DNA from 4 places in the Bacillus sp. DTU_2020_1000418_1_SI_GHA_SEK_038 genome. Region 2 is predicted to be linked to each of the others. Evidence: riboswitches for the same ligand, from Rfam matches in the RefSeq annotation. Region 2 holds a riboswitch; each other region holds the start of a gene.
The links. Region 2 has a riboswitch for cyclic di-GMP ahead of RRV45_RS04080 (sensor domain-containing diguanylate cyclase). Riboswitches for the same ligand answer to the same signal wherever they lie in the genome.
Positions count from the first base shown of each region.

Region 1 (3,669 bases), 280 kb from region 2:
GCAAATAGCTTGTTGACAAGCCTCGTAATATTCCTTTGCAGCGGATACCGGATCATCGCTTTCAAAGATCGTTGACATGACAGCGATCCCATTTACCCCGATATGGTGCAGCATGTCGATATGTTCCGGTTTAATCCCTCCAATTGCATACAAATCAACCATCACTTTTTTCGAGATTTCTTGAAGTTCCGAAAGCCCGCGGGGTTCTAAGCCACTTTTGCAGTTCGTTTCAAATACATGTCCATATAGCAGCCAATCAGCGCCCGCATACGAAGCGTGTTCAGCCTCTATAGCAGAATGTACTGAACGTCCTGCGAGTAACTGGGGGAAATGGTCTTTCACCTGCGAAACGGCAAGCCCGTGGCCTGGAAGCTGCACCCGTTGAATATTCGAAACAAGAGCTACATCCACCCTGTCATTCACAATTAATTTATCCTTACTGACTTTTTCTTCAGTCAATGCAGCGATCAACTCTATGTAATCATTGGCTGTTTTCGTCCGTTCCCTGATGATGAAATAATCTACGAACGGATCTATATTAATCATGATTTTAGTTAGATGATCCACCTTTAACCGATCATTCGTCACGGCCATCAGCTTCAATCACATTCCCCCTAACAAATAAAAAAACCACTCTCCTAAGCAAGGAAAGTGGTACTTTAAATAAAAAATAAAGTAACATAGCACTTCCCTACGCAGGCTCAAACCTGATCAGGTTATAAGGGTATCAGAGTACACTCTTCTCTCAGTCCTTTAAAAGGATTCCCCTAGTGATTTCACATTTACAATTTTCTGACTATAGGAATCATAACATATAAGCTATAATTATGGAAGTATGCGAAACAATCAAACTCCTAAACAGATAGAAACAAAATGGAACGAGGAGGTTTTTCTTAACAGGGATTACTTTCCTTTCCCATGCAATATAATTTGTAATTTGGGAATCCATTGAAACGAAAAAATTAGCACAATCAGCTGTTGTAAATAAAACAGTCTGAGGAAATATTTTGTAATAAAGGAATTGGTTCTTAAATATAATGATGCTATACTTGGAGTGAGTAAATATACCTACAGTAAAGCTTTCGATAATTGCAAACCTATCAAAAGGTAGGGGACGGAAAGCTACGGATTTAAGGCATTTTTGCTATGATGGTCGAGACAAAGATGAAGATGGATACTCATTAATTAAATCCACTTTTTTTTAGGTGGATTTTTTGTACGTTAACGAGGGATAAAGTGTAAGATTTTGAGGTGGTACAAAGTGGAACTGATTATAGGTTTTATACTTGCAATAGTGGTTGTTTTCATACTTGTCTTCTTTTGGACCCGTATAAAGAAAAAATTTTCGCGTGAATTATCTAATCAAAGATGGAAAGAGGAGTCTCTAAAAACTTACAATCAAGAGTTAGTAGATACAATCAGACTGCAGCAAGGGATGATTTTTAAGTTTATTAAGGATGGCGATAGATTTATTCATACTCTGTGTGATGGAAGGTTACTATATCGAATGGATCTTTTCCCTGAAAAGATTATTGGAAACGAATTATGTGATTTCCTTCCACATCTTGATGCAGAAACGGTTATTCAATATTATTGGCGAGCTTGGCAAGGCGAAGATAACGTCACGTACGAAGGGGGAATAAATGGTGTTTACTACCTGGCATCGTTGCGGCCTATTAGAAAAAAAGGTGAGGTAGTTGAAATCATTGGTTCATGTGTTGATATTACCGAAAGGAAGCGGGTAGAAAATGCTCTAAAGTTGAGTGAGGACAATTATCGTCTTATTACAGAGAACATGTTGGATTTAGTTGGACTCTGGGATATAGATGGAAGAGTTATTTATGCATCCCCTTCGCATGAAAAGGTATTGGGGTTTGATCCAAAAAAGTATATAGGAGTATCGGCCTTTGATTTGGTTCATCCTGACGATTCTCTGAGGGTATATGAACAATTTTTTCAAATGATTTCAACTAAGTTACCATTTCAAGTCGAGTTTCGGTGTGAAAATGCTGATGGTGAGTGGGTTTACGTAGAAGCTCAGGGAACCCCTGTAATTGGGGAGAGTGATAAATTAGAACATATTGTTGTTGTAGGGCGTAATATATCTGAGCGAAAGAAGGTAGATGAATTTATACGAAAAACGGAAAAGCTATCACTAGTAGGGCAATTGGCTGCAGGTGTTGCACATGAAATTAGGAACCCTCTTACTTCGATAAAGGGTTTTCTGCAGCTTATGCAAATGGAAATAGACAAACCAAACTATCTTGAAATTATGTTGTCTGAGATTGATAGTATAGAAAAAATAATACAAGAATTCTTATCACTTTCTAAACCACAAGCAAGTAAATTGGCACCGACTGATATTAATGAACTTTTGCAATATGTAATTACATTAATTAATACACGTGCCAAACTAAAAAATATTGCTATCGTTCAAGAGTCTGATTCCGAATTACCAATTATTCATTGTGACGAGCATCAAATCAAACAGGTTTTTGTCAATATTCTTCAAAATGCTGTGGAAGCCATGGAAAATGGAGGCGTAATTCAAATTCAAACAATGCGATCCGAATCAGACAATATTAGATTTAGGATTATTGACCAAGGATGCGGCATTTCTGAAGATCGAATTAAAAGTATTGGTGAGCCTTTTTATAGTACGAAAGAAAAAGGAACGGGATTAGGATTAATGATTAGTCATAAAATTGTTCAAGAACATGGGGGCACCCTAAGCCTAGAAAGCACCATAAATAAAGGAACCATTGTTGATGTTATTTTACCTATTGGGAAAAGTGAACCGGTGCTTGTCACTCCCTGATAAGTTCGAACTAGAGGAGAAGTAATACTGAATGTAAAGTTCCGCAAATAGAATTTGAAGGAAAAAGAAAGCTCTGTTTACCCCTTTTGAATACAAGATGTAAAAGTCAAAAGGAAAAAGAGAAAATTAATAACACCAAATTCCACGAACGGGCGCAATCCTGGAACAAGGATAAGCGCTCATTTTCTATTTTAATGGCCAGTTTGTTATCTAGGGCTATTCGCATAATAACACAAAAAAAACGCCGTGATCGGCGTGTTTTTAATGCAGGCAGGAAAATAATATAGCCTTTTTTCAACAAAAGCATCTGATTGTTTAATTATGGTTGCTCTACATATTTTTGCTTTCCAGAAGAAGTTTGGATTCTCCTGTACGCTCCCATTCTTCTACAGTTTCATATGCTTTTTCAGGAGTAAATCCCTTTCCTACAAGAACTCCCATTAGAATAAACTCTTGAAGAATATGTGTCATATTAATTCCTCTTTTAACGTCCTCCAAGCCTTCTTTTACCAAAAACTCGGTATGTCTTACCCATTCATCTGGAGTCTTTCCGGAAATTACTGTTTTCCCATTCCCATTACCTAAACCTTCTTCCATAGCCATTGCATCTGCCTTAGTCTTATGAACAGTACCAAATGGATGGTTTGGTGGGGCATATATTGAGTATAGTTTCAACGGAACATTTCCTGTATTTGTGATATTGTGCCACATTCCCGCCGGTACCATAATTGCAGAATCATCGAAAATTCTCCATTGGAAACTTAAATTATCTTTACTTTTGCCCATTTGGACAATTCCCTGACCTTGTTCAACTCGTAAGAATTGATCCACATCAGGGTGCACTTCCAATC
Region 1 is NZ_CP135435.1:1,080,544-1,084,212, forward strand. It holds gene RRV45_RS05380 (thiamine phosphate synthase) at 1-594, opposite strand, end outside; TPP riboswitch at 672-779, opposite strand; cyclic di-GMP riboswitch class I at 1,081-1,166, shown strand; gene RRV45_RS05385 (PAS domain-containing sensor histidine kinase) at 1,262-2,818, shown strand; gene RRV45_RS05390 (cupin domain-containing protein) at 3,149-3,669, opposite strand, start outside.
Region 1: it holds a riboswitch for cyclic di-GMP, as region 2 does, so the genes downstream of both, RRV45_RS05385 (PAS domain-containing sensor histidine kinase) here and RRV45_RS04080 (sensor domain-containing diguanylate cyclase) in region 2, are expected to answer to the same signal.

Region 2 (3,669 bases):
ACGGAAAATTCATCGCCGCCCAGCCTGGCTAGTATGTTCTTCTCCCCTAGACAGATTTTTAACCTTTTCGAAATGAGTTTCAGCAGCTCGTCTCCCACAAAATGTCCTAGAGTGTCGTTGATATATTTAAACCGGTCCAAATCGAGAAACATAACAGCCATTTTTTGTTGCAGCGTTTTACTTATAATTAATTCTTTTTCCAATTTTTCTTGAAAGAATCTTCTGTTTGGCAGTTCGGTTAAAAAATCATGATAGGCTAAATATTTGTTTAACTCCTCTGATTTTTTACGCTCGGTAATATCTTGTAGTGTGCCTATAATAGTAGATTGATCATGATAATACATTCGTTTTGAATGGGCTTCAATATCAATAATAGAACTATTTTTACTTATGATTCTAAAGGTATGATCAATGCCTTTCTTCCCATTGATTAATTGATTAAAAACTGACTTTATTTCAGCATGATCTTCTGGATGAATATAATCCAAAACATCTAATGGACTAGACGAAATCTCTGTTCCTAAAAGGTGATGCAGCCGTGGATTTCCATATATTAATTTATCATTTTGTATGATATAGACTCCAACTAGAGCTTCCTCAACTAGGCTGCGGAATTTTAATTCTGATTCTATTAATTCAATGGCGGTTTCCTTTTCTTCTGTAATATCTTTGGCTATCCCACTAACACCAACCACTTGTCCATTAAATTTTGCAGGGATAAGAGTGAGATTAATTTGAACCTTTCTTCCGGCTTTATGTATAAAAACAGTATCAATATGCTGCACTTCGCCAGAAAGAACTTTGTTAAAGCATTTTATATATATTGGGATTTCATTTATATAGAGAAATTGCTCGATCGCATGAAATACTATTTCGTCTTTTGTATAACCCAGGTATTCAGAAAACCCTTCATTAGGCATCGCAATCATACCTTCCTTATCTAGAAAGAAAACGGTGTCCGGGTTATGTTCAAATATGGAGCGAAAGAATATATCCGAAATTTCTATATGACTTGTTGAGAGATTCAATGTTTTATTAGTAGAACTCACATCATATTCTCCTTTCAGGTAAATCAGAAGATTCTTCTACAAACTGATAACTGTTTTTTCCGTTATTCTTAGCTTGATACATAGCTTCATCGGCCATTTTAATTAATGCTGTTGCTTCCTCTCCGTTTTGTGGATATAAAGAAATTCCGATACTAGGTGTTACGTGAATTTCTTTTCCCATAATGTAGATAGGTGAATCTAAGCTTCCGATGATTTTATCCGCGATTATGCTGCAATATTGTTTATTTGCTTTAGGTAAAAGAATCATAAATTCGTCTCCTGCAAATCTAGCGACTATGTCATTCCCTCTGACACAGCTCTTTAAAAGCACACTTACCCTCTTTAGGAGCTCATCGCCGGTATCATGTCCTAAGGAATCATTTACCTTCTTAAACCCATCCAAATCAATAAAAAAAACAGCAAAATGAGTTTTGTTTTTTTCCGAATCTTTTATTAGCTGCTCTAGACTATCTAAAACAGCTCTTCGATTAGGTAATCCCGTCAATGTATCTTGATAAGCTAATTTTTTTATCATACTTTCTTGTTTTTTTCTTAAAGTAATGTCTCTTGCAATAAATTCCCTTGCAGGCAGTCCATCATATTCGATATTTGTTGATGTGATTTCTAAATCGATGACTTGGCCATCCAATCTTTTAACTCTAATTTGAAAGGTTAATATTCCCCCATTATAATATTTCACTTTTTCCTTTAGGTGATCCCAATCACTGGAACTAGACTGTATGTAATTTTTCCAGTTATGATTAAGTAAGTCATCCTCACTGTTTGCTCCCAGTAATGTAACACCTGCTTTGTTTGTAAAGAGGATTTTCCCATTTCGATGGACAAATATGGCCTCTGGAGATAAATCAATCAAATTCCGATAATGTTTTTCTTTTTCTTTGTAATTAAGAATGATTTTCTTGCCTAGTAAAAAAGCCCATAGAACCGATGAAAGGACTACTAAAGAACTTCCGGTATCTATAAGGACTTTCCAAAAACCGTCCCCTTTTAAATGAAAGAACATTAATACTTTTTCATCCAAAATATCAAATAAGGACATACATGTAATAAGAACGAAAATTATTTTCATTCTTATTTTGAATTTTTTCATTTCGTAAAATATAGTCTCCTTTCGGTAGCCCAGCTGTCATAGCCATTGCCTTAGACCTGTGGCTTTGCGTCATCGCCTTTCAACGAATTTGCCATTATCCAGGTGCAAAATTATACATAATTCGACAATTTTCTCTCACTTCACACAAGATTATAGCACTTTTTTACTATATTGCTAGTGTAAAGGTATCAATTCCTTAAGTTACCAATAAATAGGACTATATACTAGGAAATGAAAGGGTTTTAGTTGGAGTGGCAGGTGGTTGAACTAAAGATCAAAAGGGAAAATTTTTAAAAAATCTTAATGGAAGGAGTATTGTAGGGTAATAAAGGATAAAAGAATAAAAAAGAGAGGAAAACAACGTTAGTAGATAGAAATGTTTTTTCCCTACTATCAAAGTGATTTTATATTAATCTCCGTATTTCTTAAAATTTCTTTTTTGCTCTGGTCGATTTGTTGTTGAAAGCGAAATTGCCGAATATTATCTAGATGTCTCTCGAATAACCTATTCCACACCATTCTGTTTTTCTTCTTCCATCTTATCATCAAGTACAATTTCTACTGCAGCCAACAGCAAAGCAACTACGATCTCTGTTTTCAATGAAAGGATAATACTATTCATAAACTCATCCACTGTAAAGAGACATAGCCAGTTAGAGGCACCTTCAATACTGATCCGGACAAAAAACATCTTTAATTTTCCTGTCATTTTCCGCTTAAGCATCACAAAAATCGCTCCGGAAAACAATTCGACAATCATGCTCAAAATAAAGAAACAAACAACAAAAACAATCAATGACCAGACAGATTGATACTGGACTCCAAGCAGTTCAAAAACCCCGGCCAGCCCCAAAAAATAAATTCCCAAAACAAAGCTGGGCACCAGAATAATGAGAAGCGTTATTCCGGCAACTGCTGCTATTTTGTCTTTTATATTCATATCGCCAAATGAAGCATCATTATTATGTTTAGACATATAAGTGCGCCTCTCCTTTAGCTGTTATTTCTTACAAAAAAATTATTGGATTAGCGCGCCCTTTATTTGAAGATTGATAATAAGTTTTCTTATTTTATTGTGTACCAGCTACTATCAAAATTTAAATTTAGTAACTCTCCATACTTTATGGCAAAGTCTATAAAAGCTGATCCCTTTGCAGTTATAAGATTTCTATCAATCACAACAGGTGAATCTAAGTAATTACCTTCGTTAAACGTTCCTAAGAAATCTCTTTGATCAGCCGTTAATCCAGTTGTATATTTTCTTTCACTTAATAATCCACTCATAGATAATAGATATGGTGCACTGGATATTGCACCTATTATGATATTCCTTGTTAAAAATCCCCTTAAGAACGAGGTCAGTTCAGGATGGTTAACTAAATGTTCAAAATCATCCACACCAGGAAGTACAATACTATCTAATTGATTAATGTCCATTTCGTTCACTGTTACTTCAGGAATACATGTCAATCCTGCCTCCCCTTTAACTACTTCGTTATTCAACCCAAT
Region 2 is NZ_CP135435.1:802,510-806,178, reverse strand. It holds gene RRV45_RS04085 (EAL domain-containing protein) at 1-1,049, opposite strand, end outside; gene RRV45_RS04080 (sensor domain-containing diguanylate cyclase) at 1,051-2,160, opposite strand; cyclic di-GMP riboswitch class I at 2,181-2,263, opposite strand; gene RRV45_RS04075 (regulatory YrvL family protein) at 2,666-3,136, opposite strand; gene RRV45_RS04070 (DJ-1/PfpI family protein) at 3,226-3,669, opposite strand, start outside.

Region 3 (3,669 bases), 1.9 Mb from region 2:
CCAAAAAGCCATTTTCTGTATCTACGATATCAAAAAAATTACTTTTCAACTTCAATATTAATTCATGCTCATTATTAGCCATATACTCATCACCTATTTTCATTCCCGTTTCCCATATACATCCATTATATATGTAAGCAGACAAAAGTTCTTAATTATTTTTTGACTATTGCGTTTCAACTGCTCCAATACTTATACCCGTTTTTGTTAAAACTAACCATAATAAACCATCATTTGTTAAAGCATGAATTTCAATTGGGTTTCCTAAACGATTATCCCAATTAATAGACTGATTATTATTAATTAGTATTTTTGAAGTATCACTATTATATACAAATGAAACCTTGTATTGGCTATGATTCCTCTTAAACTTATGGTCTCTATTCTCAGTTTTTAAACCTTTGGAAAAATAAGTCCACTTCCTGTCTATATGGGCCCAAATCCCATTTTCAAATCGATCGGAAAATAGTTGGTCAGGCGCATCGTTTAGCTTAATCCTATGTAATGTTTTAAACTTATAGCGGTTGGTTCTTTCTATCTTATAAATAGCTAATATATGCTCATTATTTTTATTTTCATAGAGCGCAACAATCGGGGCATCGGTTTGGACTGAGCTTGTCTTTAGAACTAGTGCTATTGGATCCTGCACCATTGTTTCTAATGGCTGTTTATCATATCGCAGAAAAAACGCGTAAACTATAACAAACATAAAAAAACCGATTAACATAAATCGGATAAACTTTTCTTTTTTCGTTTCATTCACTTGTATCACTCTTAAAACGTTTTCATTTTTACTTACTATATTATATCATATCTAAATGATGGAGTAAGTAAAAAATAAATGCTTTCATACCCGTTTCCGAAATACTCCTTGACTTTTCTTAATGAAAAATCATATAATATTATTTGTGTAAAATATTGCAGCCTATGTGTACTGTTTTATGAAATCATTTTGTTCCTCAATTAGCTTTTCGAAGCTTTTCTGAAGAAGGGGTACTGCGTAACCCTTAGCTGCTAGGGCGAAGGTACATGAAAACAAAATGACCATAACTTATAGCACATCTGTTTTTATTTTACCAAAATAAAAACATTAAAGGAGGAGTCTTAAATGGCTCGTTATACTGGTCCAAGCTGGAAATTATCTCGTCGTCTTGGAATCTCTCTAAGCGGTACAGGTAAAGAATTAGAAAAGCGTCCTTACGCTCCTGGACAACATGGTCCAAACCAACGCAAGAAATTATCTGAGTACGGTTTACAATTACAGGAGAAGCAAAAGCTTCGTCATATGTATGGCGTAACTGAGCGTCAATTCCGTAACTTATACGATAAAGCTGGTAAAATGGTTGGTAAACACGGTGAAAACTTCATGATTCTTTTAGAATCACGTCTTGATAACGTTGTTTATCGTTTAGGCTTAGCGCGTACTCGCCGCCAAGCTCGCCAACTTGTTAACCATGGTCACTTCTTAGTTGATGGCAAGCGTGTTGATATTCCATCTTACCGCGTTGCACCTGGTCAAACAATTAGCATTCGCGAAAAATCTCGCAATCTTGACATCATCAAAGAAGCTATCGAAGTGAACAATTTCGTTCCTGATTTCGTAACTTTCGATGCTGACAAATTAGAAGGAACTTTCACTCGCTTACCAGAGCGTTCTGAACTTCCAGCTGAAATTAACGAATCTCTAATCGTTGAGTTCTACTCTCGTTAATTAACTTTAACCCTAGAGCGTTTTATAACGCCGCTAGGGTTTTTCTTTTTTTGTTAAAAATTTGAATAAATGCATCAATTTGCAGTTATTGTATTATTTTGTTGAATTATGTTGAATTTTGTATTATTTTGTTCTATTATTATTTAAGTAAGTAAGAAGTCCTAATATGTAAAAGGCAAACTATTTGAAAGAATAGGACGCAAAGCCCTTGGGTCTAAGGTTTTAGGTAATAAAAAATACCTACTGCTATGATTGCCAGGTTACCAAATTCTCGTTTATTTTCCATGAAATTTTTGGCTATTCTATTTGGAATAGCCTTTTTTTATTTTCTATCGGAAAAAGCTTATTACTTAGCGCTTTATTGTTTTGGCAAAAAAAATTAAAAGTGAGGTGAACTTTTATGAATGTTGAAGATTTAATTGCTGATATCAATAAATATATGGAGCAATTAGACTTTGTCACTGCACGAAAACTTATTGAAGAAAATCTAAATGTATTAGAAAAACATAGGATCTCACTGAAGAGCAATGCAAGAGAATTACTTAAATTCCTTATAGAAAGAAATCATTCAGGGTATCAGCCTATATCCAGACAAGACATGGCAACATTAATCGCCATTAATACATATGCAACTAATTTTGATATTAGAGGCTTAAAGCTAATTATTAAGGATAGAGCAAAATTGCTTTTGCGAACAGATATACTCGAATATTTAAACAAAGATGCAAAGGCTATATTAGATGGAATGGGTGTAATAAATACAGAATTACCTAATAAATAAGCTAATATTGTGTAGGAAGAAGGGTGTAAAATAGATTTTCGGTCCATTACAACAATAACGCAAGAAAAATTATTGTACAGTGAATATCAGCCGCTTTTGAATAGCAGCAATGATACTATTTTTGCACATGAAGCTTTAATGAGAACTACACCACGAATGAATCCTCTAATTGTGCTTGAAAAGGCTAGAGATAATGGGATTTTATTTGAGCTAGACACGTATTGCATTAAGAATGCAGTCATTCAATACCCTAGCTTTTATTTAAAATCTCATTTATTGTTTATAAATATTTTGCCCACAACAATCGTCCATCACGATTTTGAAAGTTTCATAAATAAACTGCTCCATCTATTTCCTACTATTAGAGGGCAGATCGTTTTTGAAATAAACGAGGAAGCTATCCAAAAAAATATATGGGCACAACAAATTTTTATGAGCCGTCTGTTGTTTTTAAAATCGAATGGCTTCCAAATTGCATTTGACGATTTACCGGTTACAAAAGACTCTTTTAAAATGATAGAAATTATTTCACCTGATTTTGTAAAGCTGGATCACACGAAATCAAAAGGCCTATCAGTATCAATCGAAAAACAGGCACTAGTCTCTCTCTTTTTAGAATTCACAAACAAAGAAATAAAATTAGTGCTAGAAGGCATTGAAACAAAAAATGACCTATTAGCGGCAAAACAATTGGGTGTACCTATACTTCAGGGCTACTATATATCAAAACCGAAACGGCTATAGTAATGACAATTTAGCCTTATATAGTTATGTCTAAAAAAGATGAATATATTGAAAGTTGGGGAAAAGAATTGAAGAATTTATTAAGCTTCAAAAGTATTAGAACGAAAATATTGTTTGGATTTTCATTAGTGATTTTTCTCGTGTTAGTATTAGGAGGATTTAGTTTTTATGAAATCAAAACAACGAATAGAGACACAGAAATCATCGTTGACCACGAGGTCCAATTATTAATTGCAAACGAGCAAATGTCTAGTACTTTGGCAAATAGAATATCAACTGCACGAGGCTATGTACTATATGGCGGTGACTACAAAGAACGCTTTAACGAGTATACTGAGAAAGGAAAGCATTATGAACAGGTAGTTAGAAAGATCGGTGCATCTCAGGAATTTGATGAACTTATTAACCGTACTGTCGAATGGAGACAGTATGT
Region 3 is NZ_CP135435.1:3,420,905-3,424,573, forward strand. It holds gene RRV45_RS17100 (sensor domain-containing diguanylate cyclase) at 1-103, opposite strand, end outside; gene RRV45_RS17105 (hypothetical protein) at 167-763, opposite strand; gene rpsD (30S ribosomal protein S4) at 1,109-1,711, shown strand; cyclic di-GMP riboswitch class I at 1,876-1,979, shown strand; gene RRV45_RS17115 (hypothetical protein) at 2,112-2,492, shown strand; gene RRV45_RS17120 (EAL domain-containing protein) at 2,565-3,236, shown strand; gene RRV45_RS17125 (methyl-accepting chemotaxis protein) at 3,305-3,669, shown strand, end outside.
Region 3: it holds a riboswitch for cyclic di-GMP, as region 2 does, so the genes downstream of both, RRV45_RS17115 (hypothetical protein) here and RRV45_RS04080 (sensor domain-containing diguanylate cyclase) in region 2, are expected to answer to the same signal.

Region 4 (3,669 bases), 220 kb from region 2:
TGAACTAGGGAATGAATTTCAAGGTTTAGCTTTTGATTTTGAGTTAAGGTTTGTAATAGAAAAATCAGGTCAAAATCCAAATCCTGAACCTAATCCAAATCCAAATCCAAATCCAAATCCTGTTCCTGAGCCTAGTCCAGATCCTAATCCAAACCAAGATTCTGATTCAACCACTGTCACCGATCCAATAGATGATAATGCTGCACCCCCTACTACCAGTCCTGAAACGAGGTCAGATCAAGGAAATGATCAAAATAATAATATAGAAAATCCTGCTACGGAAGAGGATACGGCTATGCCGATACCTATACGTTCCATTCCTATTGAAGAATTGGATGCACCAATCGTAAAGGGACAAATCTTACCTTCAACAGCCACAAATATGTATAACTATTTATTAATAGGGGTCATATTAATGACTGCAGGCGGTGGTTTTCTCCTATATCAAAAAAGACGTATAAGAGATAATCAAAGGCCTTGATTGGAAATAATGCGATCAAGGCCCTTTTATTACTAGTATTGGTCGGGAATGATAATAAGTGAACAACGATTTAAAAAAGATCTTTCTTTATTTAGCTTTACTGAATTTGTACGATGGTTTAGTCACATTTTTCGGTATTCAGTTTTCTTTAATTGAGGAAAGTAATCCCATCATGAATGCCCTTTACCAAAAAAATCCGTTCTATTTTCTAGGTTTTAAAGTTATTCTATCAGCTGCTCTATGTATATTCCTTTTTATTAAAAAACTTCCTCAAAAAAAAATTGTACATCATTTAGCCCTAGCAGCCACTGGTATATATACGGTTGTCTTTGTAATTCATGCCATTTGGATCATAACCCTCATATAAATGATTTAAAAGAATTTCGACTATATTTAACACGATTATGTTAGAAACTAGTTAATAATAGACTTTTTTTCTAGGATTAATTAGAGTCTAACGGTGAATATGTAAAAAATGTGGTAATTTGTAGAAAAAAGAGTAAAAAATTATTTGAAAATTGACAAAATATAACACATTTATCAACAGCCTATCCATTACAATAAAATTAGACGATATTTTACCTATGAGATAAGCTTCAGAAAAAGGCAAACCTATTGAAAGATAGGGACGCAAAGTCACAGGTCTAAAGTATGAATGAAGTGTTCTTTTTTAAGATTTGCTGCATAAACTCATTATAGCAGGCAGCTCATAGAAAAGGCAGATTCCATACCAAGATGGCTGGATTGCCTGGAATACGATTCGTATTTTGGGGGGAAGAGTGTGGGGAAAACAAGAGTCCAACTGGAATTACTAGACAGTGAGTGGATGGAGTTAATTGTAAAGGCGAAGCAAATGGGGATTGAGAAAGAGGAAATTAGGGAGTTCTTATTAAAAAATGGGGTAAAAAAGCTAGCTTGGAAAGTGGCTGAATAGAGATAATAGAACAGAAAGCTAAGTGTTTCTTAAAGGACTGCCGTTCTTTATAGGAATGCTTTTTATTTTGCAAAGGGAGATTAGTGATTGTTGTTGATTTTGCCATATGTGTGCATGTGAACGGGTTTTATTCGGGATGAATAACTTAGAGAACATGTGCGCATATGGCGGTTTGACAAGGAACCCATTGCAAAAAAGACGCAGAAGCTCATAGCTTACCTACCTTGCTTCTGCATCTTTTTAGAAATAGCCAATGTATCTATTTATTCTGATCAATTCTCCATTTATTAAATTCGAGAAATTCCCGGAATTGTTCTTTCGAAACACCTGAATTCATCGCTTCTTGAACGATATCGACCCAATCCGAATCCAATTCATCTGTATTCGGCTGTTCATGAATTAAATGATCAACCGGAACATGAAGGACAGCTGCGATTTTTTCAAGAAATTGTATGGAAGGATTGGTTTGCAGGTTTCTTTCTAGTGAACTTAAGTAAGACTTGGCCACACCAGCTTGTTCGGCAAGCTCGGATAACGACATTTTCTTTTCTTTACGAAGTAATTTTACGCGATCACCGATCATCCAATCTCACACACCTTATCATCGAATATATAAAATCATCATAACAAAAATAGTTCAATAGTTCCATATTAAGAACAATATGTTCAAAAAATATACTAACATCTTATCATAATATTCGAATAAGTATTTATTTTTTTGTCCTTAATTTTAATAAGAATAAAGAAAAAACAAAAAGTGCTCAAATTACTTTGATAGAGCACTTTTTGTTTCCAATAACTTCAAAATCTCTTCGACTGCTTTCTCCGTATTTTCAGCTTCAATATGATGAAACGCTCCCACATAATCTAGTTGCTTATGGGAATACCGAGGATCGTAATATTCTTCTAGCAGAACTTGAATGATCAATTTATAGTTTTTATTTCTTGCTGCCTCATTTAAAGCGGCTATAATGTCTGAATCCTTTATTCGTTTAAAAATATATTTTAACCGTTCCATAACTTTATCATGAAACCACTGTTCATGCTGATAAGGCTCTACATACTCTCGATAAATCCGCTCGATACGAGAGGATAATGACGCTTGAAGGTTAATATTAAAGCCTTGATGTTTTATTGCCAGCAATTCATCAGGCTGAACCACCTTGCCAATCCGTTTACTTTCGGCCTCTACTAGGAAAAATGGGGAGTCCTTTACTTCCCATAAGGTTTGAAAGAGAAGGGAGTCAAAAGTTTTTTGATTATGTCCTTCGAATAAACCAAACGATCCAAAGATGGAGCCACGATGGCGGGCGAGTGCTTCTAAATTAATGACAGGCATGCCTTTTTCCTTTAATTTTTCCAATACTTCGGTTTTGCCTACACCTGTCATGCCGTGTATGGATATGGCTCGAGAAGGGATTAGCCCAGGTATTTCTTCAAGTATAAATTGCCGGTAGGCCCGATATCCCCCAGCCAATCGATGAATGGATATTCCTGCAAATGATAGAAAGGTAGCAACCGATTGACTGCGCATTCCGCCTCTCCAGCAATAAATAACAGGATGCTTGCCTTCTTCCCGAATGCCCTTGATCTGCCCCAATATGGAAGGGAGCTTTGGAGAAACGACTTCCATCGCTCGCCACTTTGCCATATCTGACCCTTCCTGTTTATAAATAGTTCCGATCATCGCTCGTTCTTCATTCGTAAATAAAGGGACATTGACTGCCCCGGGAATTTTGAATTCGTCATATTCGCCAGGTGATCTCACATCAATTGGAACAGCATTCTTTAACGCAAGTAGCTGTTCGACACTGATTTCTTTCATTTTGATTTCCTCCGAGTCTGCATCTGTTAAAAATATTTTATCCATTAATTTGCAAAATGAAAAGGCGTTGATTGATTTTACAAAAAATAAAAGCAGCCTTCATACCGGCTGCTTTAGCAATTACTTATTTTTTCTTAAATTCCCAAGCTCCTCTGCCAAAGCTTGCATTTCGTTGGGACTAAAGCTGTTCTTTTTCATGACGAGATCATAGATATCCTTTAATTCCTCATACATTTCCTCGTCAAAATGGGAAGGTTTAATTGCTCCAAAGTTTAAAACCTTTAGTTTTTCTTTAATTTTTTCAATCATGTATTCCACATTTTCTACTGATTTCTGTGCTAAATCCACCCGAATTCCTCCTCTAAAAAATCTATCCGCCAACTCCATCAAGTATTCTCATCTTTCCATGTTATGAATTAAAAGTCAACC
Region 4 is NZ_CP135435.1:1,020,304-1,023,972, forward strand. It holds gene RRV45_RS05090 (LPXTG cell wall anchor domain-containing protein) at 1-481, shown strand, start outside; gene RRV45_RS22085 (DUF5658 family protein) at 540-848, shown strand; cyclic di-GMP riboswitch class I at 1,077-1,233, shown strand; gene RRV45_RS05095 (anti-repressor SinI family protein) at 1,263-1,415, shown strand; gene RRV45_RS05100 (helix-turn-helix domain-containing protein) at 1,675-1,998, opposite strand; gene mnmH (tRNA 2-selenouridine(34) synthase MnmH) at 2,182-3,240, opposite strand; gene RRV45_RS05110 (DUF1128 domain-containing protein) at 3,361-3,588, opposite strand.
Region 4: it holds a riboswitch for cyclic di-GMP, as region 2 does, so the genes downstream of both, RRV45_RS05095 (anti-repressor SinI family protein) here and RRV45_RS04080 (sensor domain-containing diguanylate cyclase) in region 2, are expected to answer to the same signal.